3 regions of the Ruegeria sp. AB11 genome follow, and region 2 is predicted to be linked to each of the others. Evidence: riboswitches for the same ligand, from Rfam matches in the RefSeq annotation. Region 2 holds a riboswitch; each other region holds the start of a gene.
What was found. Region 2 has a riboswitch for cobalamin ahead of ACR3EJ_RS22515 (DUF1636 family protein). Riboswitches for the same ligand answer to the same signal wherever they lie in the genome.

Region 1 (6,860 bases), on a different contig from region 2:
GCTGCAGCGATGCACCCAACCGTTGAGATAGATCGGTCGGGGCATTGTCGGTCGGGGTAAATTCGATCCGTCCCGGTTGGTACGACACGAGGCGTACCCCGTTTTCGACCTCGACCAGCAGTTTCACATCCCGGTTGGTACGGATTAATTCAACCACATGTTCAAAAGTGGGATACCGCGCTAGTGCTGCCTGTACGTCCTGAGCTAGAGCTGCATTCAGTCCGCCTGCATTCCCACCGATGGCCGAAGAGGTATAGGCCGGTCGGGCAGAGGCCTGTGGCGCAGCGCTCGCCTGGCCTGGCACTCCGATACCCGAACCCGACGCGGGATTGGGGGATGGAGGTGCATCCTTTAAGCGCTTGATCAGTTCTTCCGGACTTGGCAGGTCGGCCACATGGGTCAGGCGGATCACAGCCATTTCTGCAGCCATCATGGCGTTGGGTGCAGCCGAGACCTCTTCCAGAGCTTTGAGCAGCATTTGCCACATGCGGGTCAGAACACGCATTGGCAGCGCTTCGGCCATCTGTTGGCCTCGGGCACGTTCGTCGGGTGAAACGGTTGGATCTTCGGCGGCATCGGGGGTGATTTTGACCACCGAAACCCAATGGGTGATCTCAGCCAGATCGCGGAGCACAGCCAGAGGATCAGCACCTTCTGCATATTGTCCGCTAAGTTCGGTCAAAGCACTGGCCGCATCACCGCGCAGGATCATGTCCATCAGATCCAGCACTCGACCCCGATCCGCCAACCCGAGCATGGCGCGCACCTGATCTGCGCTGGTTTCACCCGCACCGTGCGAAATCGCCTGATCCAACAGCGAGGTTGCGTCACGGGCGGATCCTTCGGCGGCTCGGGTGATTAGCGCCAATGCGTCATCGGCGATCTGCGCATTCTCGGATTCAGCGATCTTGCGCAACAGGCCGATCATATCTTCGGGTTCGATCCGCCTCAGATCGAAACGTTGGCAGCGCGACAAAACCGTGACCGGGACCTTGCGGATCTCGGTCGTGGCGAAGATGAATTTCACATGCTCGGGTGGTTCCTCAAGCGTCTTGAGCAGCGCGTTGAAAGCGCTGGTCGATAGCATGTGGACCTCGTCGATAATGTAAATCTTGTAGCGTGCGCTGGCGGCACGGTAGCGGACACTGTCGATGATTTCACGGATGTCGTTCACACCAGTCCGGCTGGCGGCGTCCATCTCCATCACATCGACGTGGCGGCCTTCCATGATGGCCACGCAATGCTCGCACTGACCGCAGGGTTCGGTGGTGGGTTTACCTTCGCCATCAGGCCCGATGCAATTCATCCCCTTCGCGATGATCCGGGCTGTGGTTGTTTTACCGGTGCCACGGATGCCGGTCATGATAAAGGCCTGAGCGATCCGGTCCGCCTCGAACGCGTTTTTCAGCGTGCGTACCATCGCGTCCTGACCGACCAGATCGGCAAATGTTTCAGGACGGTATTTGCGGGCAAGAACCTGGTAGGCGGGGCTTGGCGTATCGGTCATGTCTGCTCTGTCGGATTCGAGTTATGCCGCAGCGTAGAGGGCCCCGCTGTCCGCGTCCACAGCAAGCCGCGAGGATTTTCATTTTGGATTGCCGGCCGACGCGGTTAATATCGTACAGTCTAAGACCAGCCAGAAAGATTTTCTGATCAGCGTTTCGGGGGGGAGCGTAGAATGTCTCAGATTGTTATCCATGCACTTCAAGTGGGCGGGGGCACGCTTGCGTTAACTTCAATGCCAGGGCGAGGAGGAGACTATTCCGGTGATCTTGATGCGGTTACCGGATGGAAGCCCGGCCTTATACTGTCGATGACTACCGAGGTCGAGATGATCCTTGATGGCGCCAGGAATTTTGGGGCCGATGTTCGCAGCCGTGCTTGTCGCTGGGTTCATCTGCCAGTCGAGGATTACGGTATACCTTCCGACGACATTGATATGCGCTGGGTGGATGCCAGCGAGTCCGCTCGCCACGCATTATCGGGTGGAGGCCGAGTACTAATCCACTGCAAAGGCGGATGTGGCCGCTCTGGTATGGCTGTATTGCGCTTGATGGTCGAGTGTGGAGAGCACCCGGACGAGGCATTGAAAAGATTGCGAGCGTTGCGCCCATGTGCAGTTGAAACTGACGCGCAGCTGCGCTGGGCGACTGCGCCTGCCAGTGTTTTGGTAGCCGAATAGCGATCAGGCCGACGGACGGTATTCAGCCCGCGCCCGAGTGTTTCCGCTCAGGGTTAACACTTCCAGCATTGCGCACGGCGGTCGGGACAAGGTGCCTGCAGGGATGGGGCGCGAGTCCGTGCCAAACATCAGATCTGCATAGCTGTCCAGATGGTCGATCGCGACGTCTGAATCGGCATCACAGAACACTCGGGTTTCTTCGGGACCGGAGCGAAATCGGGCGGTGCACCCACTGGCACAATGAGTCAAATCGCAGCTTCCTTCGATTCCGAATCCTGCGGTGGTCGTGGGGCCAGCTTTTCCAACCGAAGTGGCCAGTGCCCGTGCCAGTCGTGCCAAAGCGGGGCAGTTTTTCCCGGTCCGTTGGCAAATTGTTGCCGAGAATTTATGCGTGTTGGTCTTCCAGATCATTCATGCGCCCTCCGCGCAGGGCAGGGGCATCAATCAGGAGGGACAGCATGCATGCGGTCTTGCCCTGCCCGGACACCCCGCCCGAGTTTCAGTTTCGATTTGATGGCAGGTCTCCTGACTTGCGGGTCATTGCTTTGCCGACCTTCCCGACCTTCAAGGCCAGTGGCATTTCGACATCACTCTCCGCTTACAGTTGCGGGGGCAGTCTCGGACTGGGTTCGTTTCGGTTTTATCCGCGCAGAACCGCACCGTGTTCCCTTTTCATCCCGGCCCGGTTGGGCGCGAGAACCATCACGTCATCGCTAGCGGTACAATCGTTCGGGAGTCAAGAAGATTGATGATGGCATGTGACGCGCGGTCCAGCCACGTCAACCTTGACTCGGCGCGCCTTGGGTGAACTGATCGGTTCAGTTGATTTCAGAGGGCACCATGTTGGACACACAGCAAGCGGTTGTCACCGAGGACATTCAGTTTCAGTCCGGCCCGGCAATACTGTCGGCACGGCTCTATCACCCAGTCGAAGAACCGGACAAAGTTGTTGTGATCAACGGCGCAACCGGTGTGCCCAGAGATTACTACCAGCATTTCGCAAGATGGCTCGCAGAAGCGCACGGCATGGCCTGCCTTACCTATGATTACAGGGATTTTGGTCACTCTCTGACAGGCTCACAAAAGCAATCGCGTGTCACCATGGCGGATTGGGCGCTGATCGACATTCCGGCTGCACGGACCGAAATGCGGCGGAGGTTTCCACAGGCCAAGCTTTGGAGTATTGGGCATTCTTTGGGCGGGATGTTTGGTCCGGTCCAACCCGATATCGATCAGATCGACAGGATGATCTGTGTCTGTTCCGGCCTGGTAACGCTGAAGGATCATCCTTGGCCTTACCGCGCTTTGGCGACGTTGTTCTGGTACGGTCATGCGCCCCTGGCGGTGCATGCGCTCGGGTATTTGCCCGGAAAGGCTTTGGGTTTTGGAACAAATCTGCCATCCCGAGTTTACTGGCAATGGCGCAAATGGTGCACAGCGCCCCAAAGCTATGTACCCGAAATCGGAGACACGTTGCCGGCAAACCGCTGGGCCGACATGGGCAAGCAAGTTGACATATTCGCCTTTGAGGATGATCAGGTTGTGCCCCCTGAGGCGGTTTGGCGGCTTGCCGATCTCTATGGTTCAGGTGTGCGGTGCCATCTGCTTTCGGCAAGTGAATTCGGGTTATCCGAAGTCGGCCATATCGGCGCGTTTGCCCGGCGAAACGCTGCCGTCTGGCCCAGGTTGATCGCCCGAAATGCTGGGCACCGGTAACCGGTGCCCAGAAAGGTCACAGTCCCTTGCGGGATTTTTTCTCGTGCATCACGCTGCGCACCATTTTTCCAAACGCTTTATCGCGTGCGCGTGCCTGCGCCACCGAAGCCGAATTGTGCTGATCTTCGCGACGCAGCTTGCGCCATCGGTCCAGCCGTGCGGGATCAAGTGCCCCGGTTTCGATTGCAGCCTGTATCGCACAGCCGGGCTCGGTGTTGTGCTGACAATCTGAGAATCGACAGTTCATGCTCAGGTCCGAGATATCAGAGAACACCTCGTCCACACCCTCTTGCGCGTCCAACAGGCGTAACGCACGCATGCCGGGTGTATCGATCAACCAACCTCCGTTGCTCATTCGATGTAGCGCACGCGCTGTTGTTGTGTGCCTGCCACGCGCATCATCTTCGCGAATGCCTGCGGTGGCTTGATCCTGTCCAGTCATCCCGTTGGCGAGTGTCGTCTTGCCAACGCCAGAAGATCCGACCAGGGTGCTGGTCTGTCCTTTCGGGCACCACGACAGGACCTGTTCGATATCGGACTGATCCAAGGCATTTACGGCCAAAACTGTCAGAAACGGGGCCAGTGACTGGGCCTGTTCGACATAAGCAATTGCGTTGTCGCAGGTGTCCGACTTGGTCAGAACGATCACCGGATAGCTGCCTGCCTGATGGGCCAGCGCAAGATAGCGCTCTAGTCGGGGCAGATTGAAGTCGGCATTGCAGGAACTGACGATGAACAGCACATCCACATTGGCCGCGATTAACTGTGCTGCGACGCCTGTGCCCGCAGCCCGGCGCTGCAGCAGGCTGCGCCGTTCCAGAACACTGCGTATGCGTTTGTTTTCATCGGTCAGCACCCAATCTCCGACGGCAAAAGCACCAGTTGGTTGGTCTGGACAGAGTAGGGGAGTCTCGCCTTCTGGACTCAACCCGATCAACCGATCCCGGTGAACGGCTGCGATGCGAAAGGGGAGAAGAGACGGCTTAGCCGCATGCTGAGCTGCAAAGTGAGAGGACCATCCGAGGTCCGATAAGGAAAGTGACATGTGTCTGCCTGTGATAAGAAACAACAATCCTGTCGAATGGCGAACGCGCATTCGCAGGTGAGGTATTCAGGCAGTCAGCTGGAAAAAAGAATCAGAACCGGTCTGCCCGAAGGGTCATTGCTACAATCATAAACGCCCTCCTACGGCTAATGGGTTCAAAGTGAGAGGTTGGACATCGACCCAAGCGGGGCTCGTTGTGGCTGCTTCCTTCCGGACCTGACCAGGTTGGCGAGGCGCTCGCCCGCGCCAACCTCTCGAACATCGATATAGGCCTCCGGCTGTAAAATGGCAACCCGTCAGAAGGTCAGATGAATACGCATAAACCCATCGGTATCACGGGGCAGTATCTGGGGATCATAATCCGCCAATTCTTCCAGGTATTTGTCCGCGCCGGGACCGGTTGTCAGAATTGCTCCACGGCTTCGGCTCGGCACAAAAGAAAACGGTTGAGGAGCTTGTTCCAATGGGTCTACGGGCGATCTTCCCGCGATGTAATCGCACAGGATTTCGTGAATGCGCAGCGACGGCAGCTTGATCTGATCTGCTTGAAAGTCGACAGGAAAATGACCGCCCCCGCTGGCGCGATAATTGTTGAGTGCAACAACAAACTTTTGATTGGCGGCGACAGGCAGCCCTTCGAATGTAAGATCGCGAACGCGGCTATGGCCAGGATCTGTGATCCGTCCGGTTGCATCGAAACGAGCGGGTCGAGACAGGTCGAACCGGCAGGTCACGCCATGCAGTACATCAAAGTAATACCCCGCCCGCAGAGGATCGATGAGGTTGGCGGGATCATTCAGCGAAAGCTGATTGAACAGTCCGGCGGACATCTCAAGCCAGTCACGAACCTGTTCCCCGGTGATCAAAGTGGCGCGCAACTCGTTTGGAAACACGCACAGATCAGCCACATTGCGTACCGAGATACTTCCCGCCGGGACATCGGTATAAAATCGAGTGCCTGCGCGGCCTCCGAATTTGGTCGGGGCGGCGGCTGACAGGACGGGATGGTCTGCCCATTCGGTATTCAATAGGTACGGCCGAAGCGCTGCAGCTTGAGCGGTTGCGATAAGCGCCAACCCACGATCAGGGGCGCAGAACGAAAAATAGCTGTGTAAAGGGTGTGGGACATTGCCGACGGACTTGGCTGCGCGGGCGCGTGTTGCTGTGTGGCCTTGGGCAAACAACTGTGCCAACTCGGGACAATCGGTCACCGGCGATTTTGCGGGATTGACTGCGCGTAATTCGGCTTCGCTCTTAACGATGTGCCAGCCGTCAATGTCTCGACCCAGTGTCAAATCAATGAGGCCGAGGTGTGAGCCTGCCCAACCCGGCATCACCACCGGTTTGCCATTTACAAGTCCGCGATTGCTGTCGACATGTTTCAAACCGATATGCGCCGCGCCCGGCAGAGTCAGGTGTGTATGGCCAGCAACGATTGCATCAATGCCTGTCAGGGCCGCAAGCGGAATAACGGCATTTTCCAGTTCTGGCTGTGCCTCTGCCGAACCGAGGCCTGAATGAGCCAGCGCGACGACCAAATCGCATCCATCTTTGCGCAGTTCTGCTGCTGTACGTTGTGCTGCGGTTAGGATGTCGGCAATTTGTACGTCATCCCGCAGCATATGCGCCTCCCACCGGGCGGTCTGAGGTGGCAGGACAGAAAGGACACCTATGCTAATAGGAACATCTTCTCCTCCGATACTGATTGTGCGCTGCAGAATTGCTTGGGACACCCAGCCCTGTTCGGGGGTATTGCTTTTCATGTTGCTGCAAACAACCGGACACTCGAACTGACCTGCGATGCGATTGATGAACTTTAGTCCAAATCCAAAATCGTGGTTGCCCAATCCGACTGCATCATACCCCAGGATATTGAACGCCTTGGGCAAAGGGTGTTGGGCTGGCATGGCTTCGGCC
Region 2 (6,860 bases):
CGCTGCCAGCGGTTGACGCCGACCGGCAGATGAAAAGGCATGTTTGCCACGTGGCTGATATAGTCCTCAATCACCAGCTTGATCAGCAGCGCGATCAGAGTGCACCGCGTGGTTTGGAACACGCGCTCTTTATCCCAACCGTCAGTGCCGCGTTTCTCGCGCAAGAGAAGATCGGCAAATGTATTGTGCGCGCGCATCATCAATGTGTTGATGGCAGTATAGCCGATCGTGCCGTTGCCGTTGTCCAGGCCGGTTGCGTGAAAATCAAGCAGCCTTTGATCGACTTGTTGGCGCGTCAGCTCGGGATGCGCGCGTTTCAAGGAGTTACGCAGCTTGCAAGGATCATGCAGGGGCCGCGCGGCATTATCACCCTCGGCGAGACTGCCATCAAATGGCGGGGCCAGCTTAACTCCACCGGATTGATCTTTCTGGAACAGCTTCGGTGGCCACATCTCGCCGTTCTCATCCATCCGAAACGCCAGTCGGTGGGTCATTTCGCCTGTTTCGGGGTCTCTTTCGCGCAACATATCAGTTTGAAAATCATTCAACCCGTAGATCTGGCAAAGATCGACTTCGTGGTTTGAATCAGTCTGATCAAACGGTCCGGTTGGCCCGAAGGTCCGCAGAAAGCTGTCGGTGAACCATTGCGCGACCGAGATGAAAAGAACGGTCGTGCCTTGCGGGCACAATAGGGTGAGCGGGCTGCCATCTATCTGTGTTCTGCGGCGAAACAAGTCGGCCACTTCACTTTCCGATGGCAGGATCGGCGAAGGATCTTCGGGCGGTGTGTGACGACCAATCCAGCGGTTGGAATAGACGCCTGGCCAGCTGGTATAGTCCGCACCCAATGTATAGGGCCGCGGCCGGTGCACCCGCGCTGCATTCGCAAGCCTCATAGCTGAGATATAGCTTGTCGTGCGTGGTGCGATCTTGAACCCAAGATTGATAAGATCATCAATATTCAGCATCTAAATGGCTCCAATTGATCATCGGTTTGGAAAACGGGCGCGGGCGAGGCTGAGGTAAGTCTTAAGCCGGATTGCGTTGATCGGGCCCAGAGGTTTGTGCTCGGCGGTCACACGCCATGGTGAAAATGACAGGGTATCACCATCGAGCGGATCAAATGCTGCATCTTTTTCGATGGTAATATCTGCGATGGGTGTAACCGTGCGATGAAACGGGTCAAGTGGTGCGTCTGGCTGTGGATCGCAGGCCCATCTGACGCGGTTATCGAGCGGATCGAAGTCGCCATCGTTACGCGGTGGTTCGATTATACAGAACTCAAATCGATTGCCGTCACTGGCGACGTCCTGACGGAGTTTCAGGCTGATGCCGTCATGCTCGTCCACCGGTTTAGTTGCTACCTTATGTCGAACGCTGCGGGCGAGGTATCGTACTGTCAGGTCAGTCCCCAGCCGATAGGGCGTCGTTGACCAGAAATGCGCCTCGAATGGCGACTGCATGTAGTTCGAGGCAAAATCGCTCGCAGTCTGAAGACGTCGCCTGCCTTTTTGTGTGGCAAATGCGCGAAACAGGGCCACCAACCCTCGAGTGATCAGCTTCAATGACCAGCTGCGACGCTTATTTGCCGCGTGCTGTAGGGCTTGCAGTGTGGCGATCAGGCTGCTTAGCCGTTCATAATCGTCGGAAAGGTAGCTGGGGAAAGTGTCCCGATCGACAAGAACAAAGTCGAACTCATCGCTGATTTGAGAGATGTTGAGTTGTGAAAGTGCCTCGACGTCGATCAGTTTGGTGCCCGGCACATCAAATAGTTTGACCGCCATTCCATGGGCATCGGTTTTGCGATCATCCAGATGCGCACCGTTGGAAAAGCGAACTGCTGCAGAATAACTTTCTGCTTTTTCGAAAAGGCCATGGCGCAACCTTTCCGGCAGATCGTCCCGGATTGTGAAAGTGGCTTTGACACATCCATGGCTGCGCCCATGTTGCGCTCTTAACCTTCGACCTTTCCACTTCGCGATCGCTTCAAAATTCTGATCGATGATATCGTCAACCACGTCTTCAGGTGAAGTGTTTGGCAAAGAATGTGTCAACGAACCCCCTTTTCCCGAGCAAGCCCAGGCAATAATTAACCTCTACAAAGATATCTGACAGCCAACCCCTTCTAAATGCCCGCAGATTAACCCTTTTTGGTTTTTCTTTCAAATAAAGTGACTTATGGCAGCCTTATTGCCTCATTCCTTTTGATCCCAAACAGCCGTTTTCGCGTCAGAATGAAGTATACCGGTCAATAATTGGTCGGGTGGGATCAATCGATTTACGACTTCGAAACGGACGCGGTTGGCGCCGTAATCGCTGGCGTTGCGTTGGCTTACCTTCGAAGACTTAAGCTGACAGAAAGTTATTGACGCATTTCTTGATCTCGGGCACTCAGGCAACAGATGGTTCCCAACGATACGTCAGAGGGATGAAAAGGGAATACGGTGAGGAATGCCAAGCGGCGCCAATTCCGTAACTGCCCCCGCAACTGTAAGCGGTGAGCTATGCCAAATAGCCACTGACCCCAAGGGTCGGGAAGGTTGGCCAAGCGCGGACCCGCAAGTCAGGAGACCTGCCATCAATTGTTCAACCAACCCGGGGCGGGGCGTCCTGGAAGGAGGTATTGATGACACGTTTCACACGTGTGCACACGACTGGCAGCTTCCGTCTGCGCTTGGAAACAAGCGGAGTGAGAAATGCGAAAATCGCTGATCAATACATTGTCGACAACGTGAACCGCCGACGCGGGGTGCCCAAAGCGGTGTTCAGAATATTCAAAGCGTTACGATATAACATTGCAAAAACCTTAATTGCGCAATAAACGGTGGCGAGATGACGAACAATGTTGATCATATCCTTCTTGTCTGCGCGAGCTGCAGAAGTGGCGAAAGTGCAAACAAAGTACCCCAGGCGTTGAAGCATAGATTGCCGAGGGAATTTGTGATCCGCTCTGTGAATTGTATGGCGGGTTGTGAAAGGCCAACCACCATCGGCTTTCAGTCCCTTGGCAAAGCACAATATCTATTTGGTGACATTTCTACAGATGAAGATTTGGACGCGATCGTTGAATTTGCCCATCAGTATCTGCGCAGTGGCGATGGTTGGACAAATGCCACTGATCGGCCACGGGCATTGTTCACAAAAACTCTCTCACGCCTGCCGCGTATTGAGCTTGAGGAAGCGCTATGACCAAGCAAAGCTTTCTGATTGCCGAAAATCTGGAATATTACGCGCTTAACGGAGATATCTTGTTGCAAGGCGTGTCGTTCGCCTTGGACGAGGGCGCTATTCTTGCGATCGCTGGTCCGAACGGGGCAGGTAAAACTACGCTTTTGAATCTACTCTGTGGTGCCGAGGCACTGGCATTGGGGGATGTGCGTATGAATGGACAAAGCCTCAAGCACCTATCCGCAAAAGAACGCGCCCGCATGATAGCCGTTGTCAGCCAGCAGGAATTTCCTGACGGGCGTCTGTCACTGCGTGATTATGTGGCATTGGGTCAGATTCCCATTCGCGCAGATCGCTCGGCCGAAGATCATGCATGCGAACTGAACCGGATACTTGACCTCACTGATCTGGCTCCATTGGCAGAAAAGCGGATGGCTCAGCTTTCTGGGGGCGAGCGTCAGCGTGCGCATATTGCGCGCGCCTTGGCACAAAACCCCTCATTGCTGTTTCTCGATGAACCCACAAATCATCTGGACCCTGACGCAAAGGGGCGGATGCTATCGCTGGTCGCTGATCTTGGGGTCACAGTGGTAATGATCGTGCACGATCTGGTCATGATCCCTGAATTCGCCACACATGTTGCTTTGATGAAATCCACGCGCCTGACCGGATTTGGCACGGTCGCCGAAGTTCTGACGACCGAACGGGTCCGTGAAACCTTTGGCGTGGATTATCTGTGCTTTCACCATGAGGGTCGCGTGATACCGGCTCTTGATATCCGAAGAACCACTGTTTCTACATAAACTCAGGAGAATATTGATGAAACACATCTGGTCCGTGGCTTTGGTCACTGCCATTGCAAGCAGCGCTGCAGCGCAGGAAGTCACCGTGGACAATTGCGGCGAACCCCTTGTGTTTGAGACGTTGCCGGAACGGTTGGTCGTGCATGACATGAACATGACGGATATGGCTTTTGCTTTGGGGCTACAGGACAAGATCGTCGGCCTCACCGGGATCACCGGCTGGTACAAGACCAGCCCGGAATTCGATACCTTGCGGGGTGACATTCCGGAGCTCGCGCCGAAATACCCCACTGTTGAGAACCTCGTCGCAGCGGACCCAGATTTGTTTTTCGCGGGCTGGTATTATGGAATGAAACCGGGTGGGGATGTGACACCAGACACATTGGAACCCTTCGGGATCAAAACCATGATCCTGACCGAAAGCTGTGTGCATTTGGACAAGGATCGCCCCGAGTCCAGCATGGACCTGCTGTTTGACGATGTTCTGCGTCTTGGCAAGGTTATGCAGGTCGAGGACAAGGCCGAGGCGCTAGTGAGCGAATGGAAAGACGAATTGGCCGCGATCGAGGCGCAAACGACCGAGTTGCCGAAACCTCGAGTTTTCTTGTTGGATGGTCCGGCGGATGCACCGTTCACTGCTGGGAAGTTTGCCATTCCCGATGCTATGATCGCTGCGGCGGGTGGTGAGAATGTCACCCATGACATGGATACAAGCTGGGGGCGTAGTTCCTGGGAAGCCGTGGCCGCATCTAACCCCGAATTCCTGGTGCTGCTGGATTATCAGACCGGCAACGGCGCGGCAGATACCTTCAAATTCCTGCAAGAGCATCCGGTGATGTCGCAGACAGATGCCGTCAAGAATGAGCGTTGGATCGGGTTGCGGTACGAAGAATTGACACCTGGCCCCGCAAATATTGAGGCGATCTCGAAAATGGCTCAAGCGATGCATCCGGGCCTCAACTGATATGGGCCGATTTGGCCTAACACTTCTGCTGGGGGCGGCTATTTTGGCCGCCCTTGTGCTGGTTTCCACGATTTACGGAACCACCTCGATCCCGGTGTCTGAGACATTTACTGCTATTATGCGTGGCACGGGTATCGACGACGGCGAGATGTCTCCGATGCACCGGATCGTGTTTGATCTCAGGTTGCCCCGTGCATTGTTCGCCGCTGTGATAGGCGCCGGACTTGGTATCGTTGGCGTCGTCCTACAAACCACCACTCGCAACGATCTTGCCGACCCTTTTCTCTTTGGTTTGTCTTCGGGGGCCGCCGCAGGTGCGGTGTTTGTCATCACCGTAACCGGAGATGTGCTGGGTTTTTGGACACTGCCGCTCGCCGCCTTCTGCGGAGGGCTCGTCGCGTCAGGCGTTGTATTGGCGCTGGTTCACGGTTTGCGCACAAGTGCGCCAGAGAAACTAATCCTGGCAGGATTGGCGGTTTCATTCCTCTTTTCAGCCATCACCAACTACTTGATATTTGCGGGTGACAACCGCGCTGCCCACTCGGTGATCTTCTGGATGCTAGGTGGATTGGGCCTGGCCCGCTGGGAGACGTTCCCCCTTGTTTGTGTTGGGCTGATCCTGATCTTAACGTATTCTCTGTATCGCAGTCGTTGGTTGGACGCGCTGCTTACGGGGGATTTAACTGCAGCAACTCTTGGGGTCCCTGTTCAGGGATTGAGATTCAGCATGTTTTTCGCGGCAGCTTTGGCAACTGCAGTTTTTGTCTCGGTGGCGGGTGTGATCGGATTTGTTGGCCTAATGGTGCCACACATAGCCCGCGGAATTGCGGGACCTTTGCACAGCCACCTTGTACCGACTGCCGCAATTGTTGGCGCTGCGTTATTGACCGGTTCGGATATTCTCAGCAGGCTTTTACTGGCGCCACAGGAGTTGCCAGTAGGGATTGTCACGACTTCCATAGGTTCGGTTTTTGTATTTTTGCTTTTGTTCAGAACAGCAAGAAACCAGCGGTGAATTTAAGTGACTAACAGCCGCAGCTATCGCTTTCCGGATTTAATCGCATCTCCGCTTGTTAATGGTTACAATGAGCCTAAAATTGATTGCTTCTCAATAGTTTACTTTATCTAAAAGATGCAGTCGGGTTACAAGTTTGACAATCAAATGATCATTCTACTCTTGGCGAGATACGCCACAGAAAAGCGCCGCCGATAAAGAATGCCAGATCACCTAGTGATGTGACCACGCGGAACAACCCGATTGCAATCAGCGCTTCTGCCTCAGGTATGTAGGCCTGTAAGAAGATGAGCAGAACAAACTCACGGATTCCGATCCCTCCAGGCGCGCCAGGAGTGACATAGCCTAACAGCCATGACGTAACGGCAATGACTATGATCGCAGGGTCATAGTCACCGGAAACCAACCCTACCAATACCAACAGAGTAAAGCCCATGGCTAAGAAGAAGATGGAAGCAAGCAACGATCCGTAGATAAGCCTTTGTCGCGACGGCGCGTTGGGGAGTGTTCGAAGTTTTCTTGTAATCAGTATGATCATCAAAATGGCAATAACCATCGCTGTCGGTACAAGCCAATGAATAGGTATGACATCAGATATTTCTAGTGAGTGGGGAGCTGCACCAAATGTAAATCCAATTAGAGCGAAAAGCCCCGCGACCAGAATAAGAGTGCAAATTTCAAGAATATTTGCGAGCGCCAACCCACCCTGACTTGCTCCATGGTCAGCCATAACGATATGTCGGCCCAAATATTGAAACACGTTTCCCGGTAGATATTTCGCGATCTGCGTTTTGGAGTAGGTTGAAAACGTCAGTGCACGTGAAAATGTTTGGTCTTGCGTTCCCTGGACCAGCCCATGCCAAAGCTCGGCCAATAGCAGCAAAGCGGTTGCATAATAAAATATTGCCGC
Region 3 (6,860 bases), on a different contig from region 2:
ACAGGCCAATGGCCTCGAATCCACGCGATCTCACACTGCGGATCAAAGCCGCGATCGGGGCAGTGTCGGCAGAGGTCAGGTAGGCCCGATAAAACGTGACAATAATGCGTTTTGCATCGCCCGAAAAAGCTGTGTCCGCCGGTATCACGCCACGATCCGGGCACCAGGCGCCGTAATCCGGTATGGTCTTTGCCCCCATCACCGGACCGGCATATAGTCCCGCCGCCAGCGCCATCTGTGCGAGCGCGGCCTGTGCCGCAACCTCTCCGCCGGTATCACACAGATGCGCCAAGCGCCGCAGGGTTGAGACGGGCAGGGTGGAGTACTCATCCAGCCGCGTATCCTCGCGCCCGTCCGCAGGCAGGACAGCCAATGCGATCCCCTTGGCCTGTGCCAGTGCCAGAACCTGCTGCAAGCCGTAAGACCAATATGGCACGCCGCCAATCAGGCGGATCAAGATGCCTTTGGCCCCCTCGAGCGTCTGTTCAACATATGTGTCGACTGACAGGGGATGTTTTAGAGCTGTCAGGTTGGCCAACCGCAGGGTTGGCATGCGCCCGTCTGGCCCGCCACCGCGATGCCAGCCCGCCGCGAAAGCGCCAAGGTCACTGTCAGAAAATGACAGCACCACCAAGTCCGCCGGGCTCTGGCCCAGATCGGTTGGGGTCTCGGTTTCCTCTAACCCGTGGCTTTCGCGGAAGACGACGTGCATGAATCTTACTCGGCGGCCTCGGTCACACCCACAAGGATATCACGGATTTCGGCCTCTTTGATATCATCATGCTCGGCGATGACCACAAGGCGCGAGCGGCGCTCTTCACCAGGTTCCCACGGGCGGTCATACTGATGACGTACCCGCGAGCCGACGGCCTGTACCAGCAGGCGCATGGGCTTGCCCTGAACCGCGGCATAGCCTTTGACGCGCAGGATGTTCAGTTCCTTTGCCAGGCGTTCGATCTTGGCGACCAGATCCAGCGGATCAGTCTGTTCCGGCAGTTCGAGGATGATGCTTTCAAAATCGTCATGCTCGTGATCGTGATGACCATCATGATGGCTGGGACGCGCTTCCATGTCGTCCTCGGCGGCAGCTTCAAGGCCCAAGACAACGCGCACGTCCACGACACCTTCGGCGACTTCGACGACGGGTAGGGGGCGAGGGGCTTCGGCCGCGATGACCTCTTTGGCTTTGGCGACACCTTCGGGACCGGCCAGATCCGGCTTGGTCAGCAGGATGATGTCGGCGCAAGAGATCTGATCTTCAAACACCTCCGATAGTGGAGTCTCGTGGTCGATCGACTCATCGGCAAGGCGCTGGGCATCTACCGCTTCGACATTGGGTGCAAACCGACCAGCGGCAACCGCTTCGGCATCGGCCAAAGCGATCACGCCGTCGACTGTGATTTTCGAGCGAATGTCTGGCCAGTCGAACGCTTTGAGCAGCGGCTTAGGCAGAGCCAGGCCCGAGGTTTCGATCAGAATGTGATCGGGGCGCGGCTCCAAGGCCATAAGCGCTTCGATCGTGGGAATGAAATCGTCGGCCACAGTGCAGCAGATGCAGCCATTGGCCAGTTCCATGATGTTTTCTGCTGGGCAATCCGGGATTGCGCAGGATTTCAGGATATCGCCATCGACACCCACATCGCCGAACTCATTGACTACAACAGCCAAGCGCTTGCCTTGCGGGTTCTGCATCAAATGCTTGACCAGCGTCGTTTTGCCCGAGCCCAGAAAGCCGGTGATCACGGTGACGGGCAGTTTTTCGAGATTGCTCATTTCAGCGCTCCAATCGGGGGAATACGGGCCGCGCAATTCTTGCGGAAGTGTTCGGGGCGTTCACGCCATTTGACCAGCCCGTCCTCGGTCTGAAGGTACTTGGTGGCACCTTCAATGATGGTTTCGACGTGATCGGTTTCGCTCAGATGCTCATAGACGAATGTCCATCGATCAGGTCCACCACGCAGCACGATAGAACAGCCCTCATCGCAGTTTGAAAGGCATTCTACTGCTTTCAAGGTGATGCCCTCGGGCAGGGTGGCCTGTTCAAGCGCTTTGTGCAGCAATGTGCCGGGGCGTTGGGCGTCGTCTTCGACGGGTAGGCCGCGACGACAGGTGGTGCAGACCAGCAGTTCGACCGGTGTGGTGTCGGTCATGTCTCTCATCCCCCCAAATCCTCTTCGTGGGGGACGGGGTTTCATGCGGGCTGATTAAAGCCCCACACCGGAACACCCCGTCCGGTTTCATCTTCGGGCGTTGGCAGGTCTCCCGGCTTGCGGATGTCAGAGCGGTGCTCTGTCGGATGTCCCGCCTTCCCGGCATTCGCCAGTGGCTTGGGCACCCTCTCCGGTCACGGTCGCGGGGGCGGCTGCGTTTGACGGAAAATCCGCTGACGCATTCCCTTTTCATCTGCTGCTGCAGACACCAACACTTGGCTCTTGGGACAGCATCACCCCCCTTGTCAAGCGAGTCTCGCTCAACTGTGCGTACAGGGGCAAAAAAGCGACCTCTGAGGGTCGCTGGACGGCATGACTTAGGTCAACAGGCGTGTTCGCATGTGCATCGAAAGACGAACAGGGAGAGCGTCATATGAAAGTAGGCTTCATCGGGCTGGGAAACGTGGGCGGAAAATTGTCGGGCTCGCTGCTGCGCAATGGGATTGACCTGACCGTTCATGACCTCAACCCTGATCTTGTGTCTGGTTTTGTCGCGCAGGGTGCGAAGGCAGCTGAAAGCCCCGCCCAATTGATGCGTGATTGTGACGCCGTGATTACCTGTCTGCCATCTCCTGCCGCCTCGGACGCGGTAATGCAGGAGATGCTGTCCGAAGTGACATCCGGTAAGATCTGGATGGAAATGTCCACCACCGACGAAGCGGAAGTAAAACGATTGGGTGCTTCGGTGATCGAACGTGGGGGGGCTGCAGTCGATTGCCCGGTATCGGGCGGATGTCATCGGGCGGCTACGGGCAATATTTCGATCTTCGCAGGCTGCGATCGAGAAACATTTGAGCGCATTCTGCCGTTCCTGACGACGATGGGGCGCCGCGTTTTGCACACAGGCGATTTGGGATCGGCCTCAGTGTTGAAGGTGCTGACAAACTATTTGGCAACCGCAAATCTGATCACTTGCGCCGAGGCTTTGGTGACCGCAAAGGCCGCAGGGATGGATCTTGGCACGACCTATGAGGCGATCAAAATTTCGTCGGGCACATCATTTGTGCACGAAACGGAAAGCCAAGTGATTCTGAATGGGTCCCGCGATATTTCATTCACCATGGATCTGGTCAAAAAGGACATCGGTCTGTTTCAGGAGGTCGCCGACCGCGCCGGGGTGCCGCTGGAGATAAACCCGGTGATGATCAAGATTTTTGAGGACGGGATCTCTCGCTATGGAGAGAGAGAGCTATCTCCCAACATCATCAGGCGGCTGGAGGATGCGACCGGGCTTGAGATTCGGGCACCGGGATTTCCAGCCGAGATGCTGGACGATGAGCCAGAAAAGCCGGGCTATGAGGTGATCCCGCAATATCGACGGAGTGCTTGAGGTCAAGATAAAGAGATTACTTGATTTTGATGAAGGCCCTTCAACTCTTTGGTTCTTTGTGATGTGTTGAGCTCTGGCGTTGCAAGAATTAAGCACATTAATTGGAGTTGATTGCCTGGTTGCAGCGATCGGTTTTGGATTGGGAACCACTCGACTTGGAAGTAGCTTTCATTGATCAGATGGATAACACTCTGACAATTGATCCAGAGGCCACGAACCCGATTCAATTTGCGATGCAGTTTCAGAGAGTTGGCCCCGCTTCGGAGGAACGTTGCGCTATGCATAGCTTAGCAACTCGGACATGAAAGTGATCTTTGCATATCGCATCGGCCAGAAAACAATGGGTGGCAAGGCGATGCGTGTTGACCAGTTGGCTGCAATGGCGCGCGCGCATTTATCGGAGCGATACACATTCGAAGTCGTGTTGGCTCCCAAAGCCTCTCGGGTACATGCGTGTCAGCGATTTGTAGACTCCTGCAGGGACGCAATTGTGATTTTTCACAAAAGTGCTGCATCAAATTTGGGGCAGGAGTTTAGAGCGTCCTTGAAGAAAGTCGCGGCAGGCATTTGCGTTGATCATCTGGATGTCATTGCCGGGCAACTGGAAGCCGGTTTTGTGGACGTCCATATCGCTGCTTCGTATCAGGGTGAGCGTAGCTTGTGCCAGGGATTGCCCGCGCTTGATCCGACTCCGGGTGTTCAGGTGCGCCATCTGAGGCATCATGCGGATCCGCGACTCGTTCCGGAATCTGCACCCAAGGCGGAATTCAATTTGGGTTATTTCGGACTGCTTGATAACGTTGTCTTGCCGCCCGCTCTGGCAGAGCAGTCAGTAGTGCCCGGTTATAACGGTAAAGGTGATGTGGAGGCCTTCATCGCAAGACTATCAGAGGCAAACTTTCACATTTGCACGCGTGACCCGAGCCCTGTTCTCACTCGCGGAGTGTTGTCCTCTAAGCCCTTCACTAAGGGTTTCAACGCAGCTGTTATTGGGGCAAATGTGTTGGTAAATCGGCAGGTTCACGATGCCGAATATTATCTGGGTGCAGATTACCCTTACTTTGTGAAAAGCACTGACAGCGCGGCTATTGTCGAAGGAGTTGAGCGTGCGTCCGCAGAATTTGGTGGAGAGCAATGGCGAATAGCGCAGGCCCGAATGTCTGATTTGGCCCGGCAAGTAGCACCCGCAGAAGTCACCGGCGAATTGGACAAAATCCTAAGGCTATTCTAATTAGATCAACAATAGTCCGAGAATGGCACAGGCAAGAGTTTAACTTATGGCAAACGAGACCTTTCTCATCGTGACGACGATGAAGAACGAAGGGCCATTTATGATCGATTGGGTGGCTTACAACCGCGCAATCGGGTTCAATGATATCCTGATCTACACCAACGACTGTTCTGATGGCACAGATGTCATCGGTGATCGGATGCAGACCTTAGGCTGGGCGCATCATGAGCGCAACAAGGTCGGACCACGCGCTGCGCCCCAGAACCGGGCTTTTACCCGATCTCGCAGTCATCCAAGCTATCAGTCCGCAAATTGGATTATGAGCCTGGATGTGGATGAATACATCAATATCCGTTTGCCTGAAGGCAATGTTCAGTCACTTGTAGAGGCAAGCGGTGAAGCTGATGCAATATCGATCTGTTGGCGTATGTTCGGAAATGCCGGCTTAAACGACTTTGTCGATCAACCTGTCCCTGAGACATTCTTTCAGGCGGCCACCGAAGACAGCTACCCCCATCACCGGACAAAAGGTTTCAAAACGCTATTCCGAAATAACGGCAAGTTTAGCCGGTTTCGCGCCCACCGTCCTCGGATCAATCCAGAGGACGCCCCAAATCCCGACGCACCGTACGAAGGGGTGTTGTGGAGAGATGCAGGCGGAAACCTCTACCCGGCAGATCAGGTGAAATGGAAAGCGTGGCGAGGATTCAGCCATGAATTCGCGCGTATTCACCACTATGCAGTACGAAGTACCGATAGCTTTCTTGTCAAACGTGAACGGGGCCGGACTAACCATGTTGGCCAGGACCAAGGTCTGAAATACTGGCTTGTAATGAATCACAACGACGTCGAAGATCGCTCGATCTTGGGCCGCATGCCTGCCATGCATGACATCAAAGCCGAGATGATGGCTGATCCTCAGTTGGCCGAGCTTCACCACAAAGCCTGCGAATGGCATAGTGCAAAAGCCGCAGAGTTGAAGGCCAGACCTGATTGGCTCGATTTGGTTGAGGCCTTGCAGAATTCTCATATCGGAGAAGGCGCCCATGGCTGAAACCGTATCCGCCGAGGACCGCCGCAAGAAACAAGCCCTGCAGCGCGAGCGGAAAGATGCGCTGAGGCGCGAAATGCTCAGGACAATGCCGCACGGAAAGCTCAGCATCGAAATCGGCGTCTGGCGGGGCGAGTTTTCGCGGATATTACTCGATGAATTGAAGCCTTCTAAGCTGTGCCTCATCGACCCATGGGGCGTGCAGCCCGACGCAGATGGTGGCGCATCTTTGGCCGGAGCGCGTAGCCAAAACGATATGGACCGCATCTATGAAGCGGTGAAAAACACATACGCCTCTGAGATAGCGAAGGGTCAAGTTTCGGTAATTCGCGATTTTTCGGTTCCTGCACTGCGCCTGTTCGAAGATCAGAGTATCGGTTTCGCCTATCTTGATGGAGACCATTCATATGAAGGGGTCAAAGCGGATCTGGATGCGGTATTGCCGAAGATGATCGAAGGCGGTGTCATCATGTTGGACGACTACCATCGGAGGGGATGGTGGAAAGATGGTGTGATGCGTGCATTCCACGAGTTTTTGGGCGCAAACTCGGCGGGCTTGCGTCTCAAGGCGATCAAAGGCGCTCAGGTCGCGGTTCAAAAGCTATAGTCAATGAACCAATTTCATATCGAATTGGGGATGTTGGCACCCGAGAAGGACCTACAGAAGATGGCGCCACTTTGGTTCAACCGCAGGACTTGCAATGACTGACAGGATCGTTGTCTACACGACAATGAAGAACGAAGGCCCGTTCATGATTGATTGGGTGTCCTACTACCTGTCACTCGGCATTGACCATTTCCTCATTTACACCAACGATTGTGATGACGGCACCGATCTGATTGCAGAACGGCTCGGGGATCTGGGCATTGCAACTCATGTTGATAATTCGGTCAAGCCAAAGCAAAGCCCGCAGAACACGATGCTCAGGCGAGTTCGTTCACATCCGAGGTTTCTTGATGCGGACTGGACCTTTTCGCTGGACGTTGATGAATATCTGAACATCCGCCTTCCTGATCCCTCTATGCACAAGTTGCTGG

Region 1: another riboswitch for cobalamin. It lies ahead of ACR3EJ_RS06625 (hypothetical protein); the one in region 2 lies ahead of ACR3EJ_RS22515 (DUF1636 family protein).
Region 3: another riboswitch for cobalamin. It lies ahead of ACR3EJ_RS15655 (DUF1636 family protein); the one in region 2 lies ahead of ACR3EJ_RS22515 (DUF1636 family protein).

The regions. Positions count from the first base shown of each region.
Region 1 covers NZ_JBQFJO010000001.1:1,291,995-1,298,854, forward strand. The annotation lists gene ACR3EJ_RS06615 (DNA polymerase III subunit gamma/tau) at 1-1,507, opposite strand, end outside; gene ACR3EJ_RS06620 (protein-tyrosine phosphatase family protein) at 1,679-2,182, shown strand; gene ACR3EJ_RS06625 (hypothetical protein) at 2,186-2,593, opposite strand; cobalamin riboswitch at 2,681-2,901, opposite strand; gene ACR3EJ_RS06630 (alpha/beta hydrolase family protein) at 3,023-3,898, shown strand; gene rsgA (ribosome small subunit-dependent GTPase A) at 3,915-4,943, opposite strand; RNA gene ffs (signal recognition particle sRNA small type) at 5,102-5,200, opposite strand; gene ACR3EJ_RS06645 (bifunctional 2',3'-cyclic-nucleotide 2'-phosphodiesterase/3'-nucleotidase) at 5,240-6,860, opposite strand, start outside.
Region 2 covers NZ_JBQFJO010000002.1:648,481-655,340, forward strand. The annotation lists gene ACR3EJ_RS22505 (peroxidase family protein) at 1-968, opposite strand, end outside; gene ACR3EJ_RS22510 (catalase family protein) at 987-2,054, opposite strand; cobalamin riboswitch at 2,387-2,594, shown strand; gene ACR3EJ_RS22515 (DUF1636 family protein) at 2,833-3,189, shown strand; gene ACR3EJ_RS22520 (ABC transporter ATP-binding protein) at 3,186-3,971, shown strand; gene ACR3EJ_RS22525 (ABC transporter substrate-binding protein) at 3,988-4,935, shown strand; gene ACR3EJ_RS22530 (iron ABC transporter permease) at 4,937-5,950, shown strand; gene ACR3EJ_RS22535 (lysylphosphatidylglycerol synthase domain-containing protein) at 6,102-6,860, opposite strand, start outside.
Region 3 covers NZ_JBQFJO010000001.1:3,123,108-3,129,967, reverse strand. The annotation lists gene cobN (cobaltochelatase subunit CobN) at 1-712, opposite strand, end outside; gene cobW (cobalamin biosynthesis protein CobW) at 718-1,773, opposite strand; gene ACR3EJ_RS15655 (DUF1636 family protein) at 1,770-2,150, opposite strand; cobalamin riboswitch at 2,236-2,438, opposite strand; gene ACR3EJ_RS15650 (NAD(P)-dependent oxidoreductase) at 2,584-3,540, shown strand; gene ACR3EJ_RS15645 (hypothetical protein) at 3,842-4,771, shown strand; gene ACR3EJ_RS15640 (glycosyltransferase family 2 protein) at 4,818-5,825, shown strand; gene ACR3EJ_RS15635 (class I SAM-dependent methyltransferase) at 5,818-6,429, shown strand; gene ACR3EJ_RS15630 (glycosyltransferase family 2 protein) at 6,524-6,860, shown strand, end outside.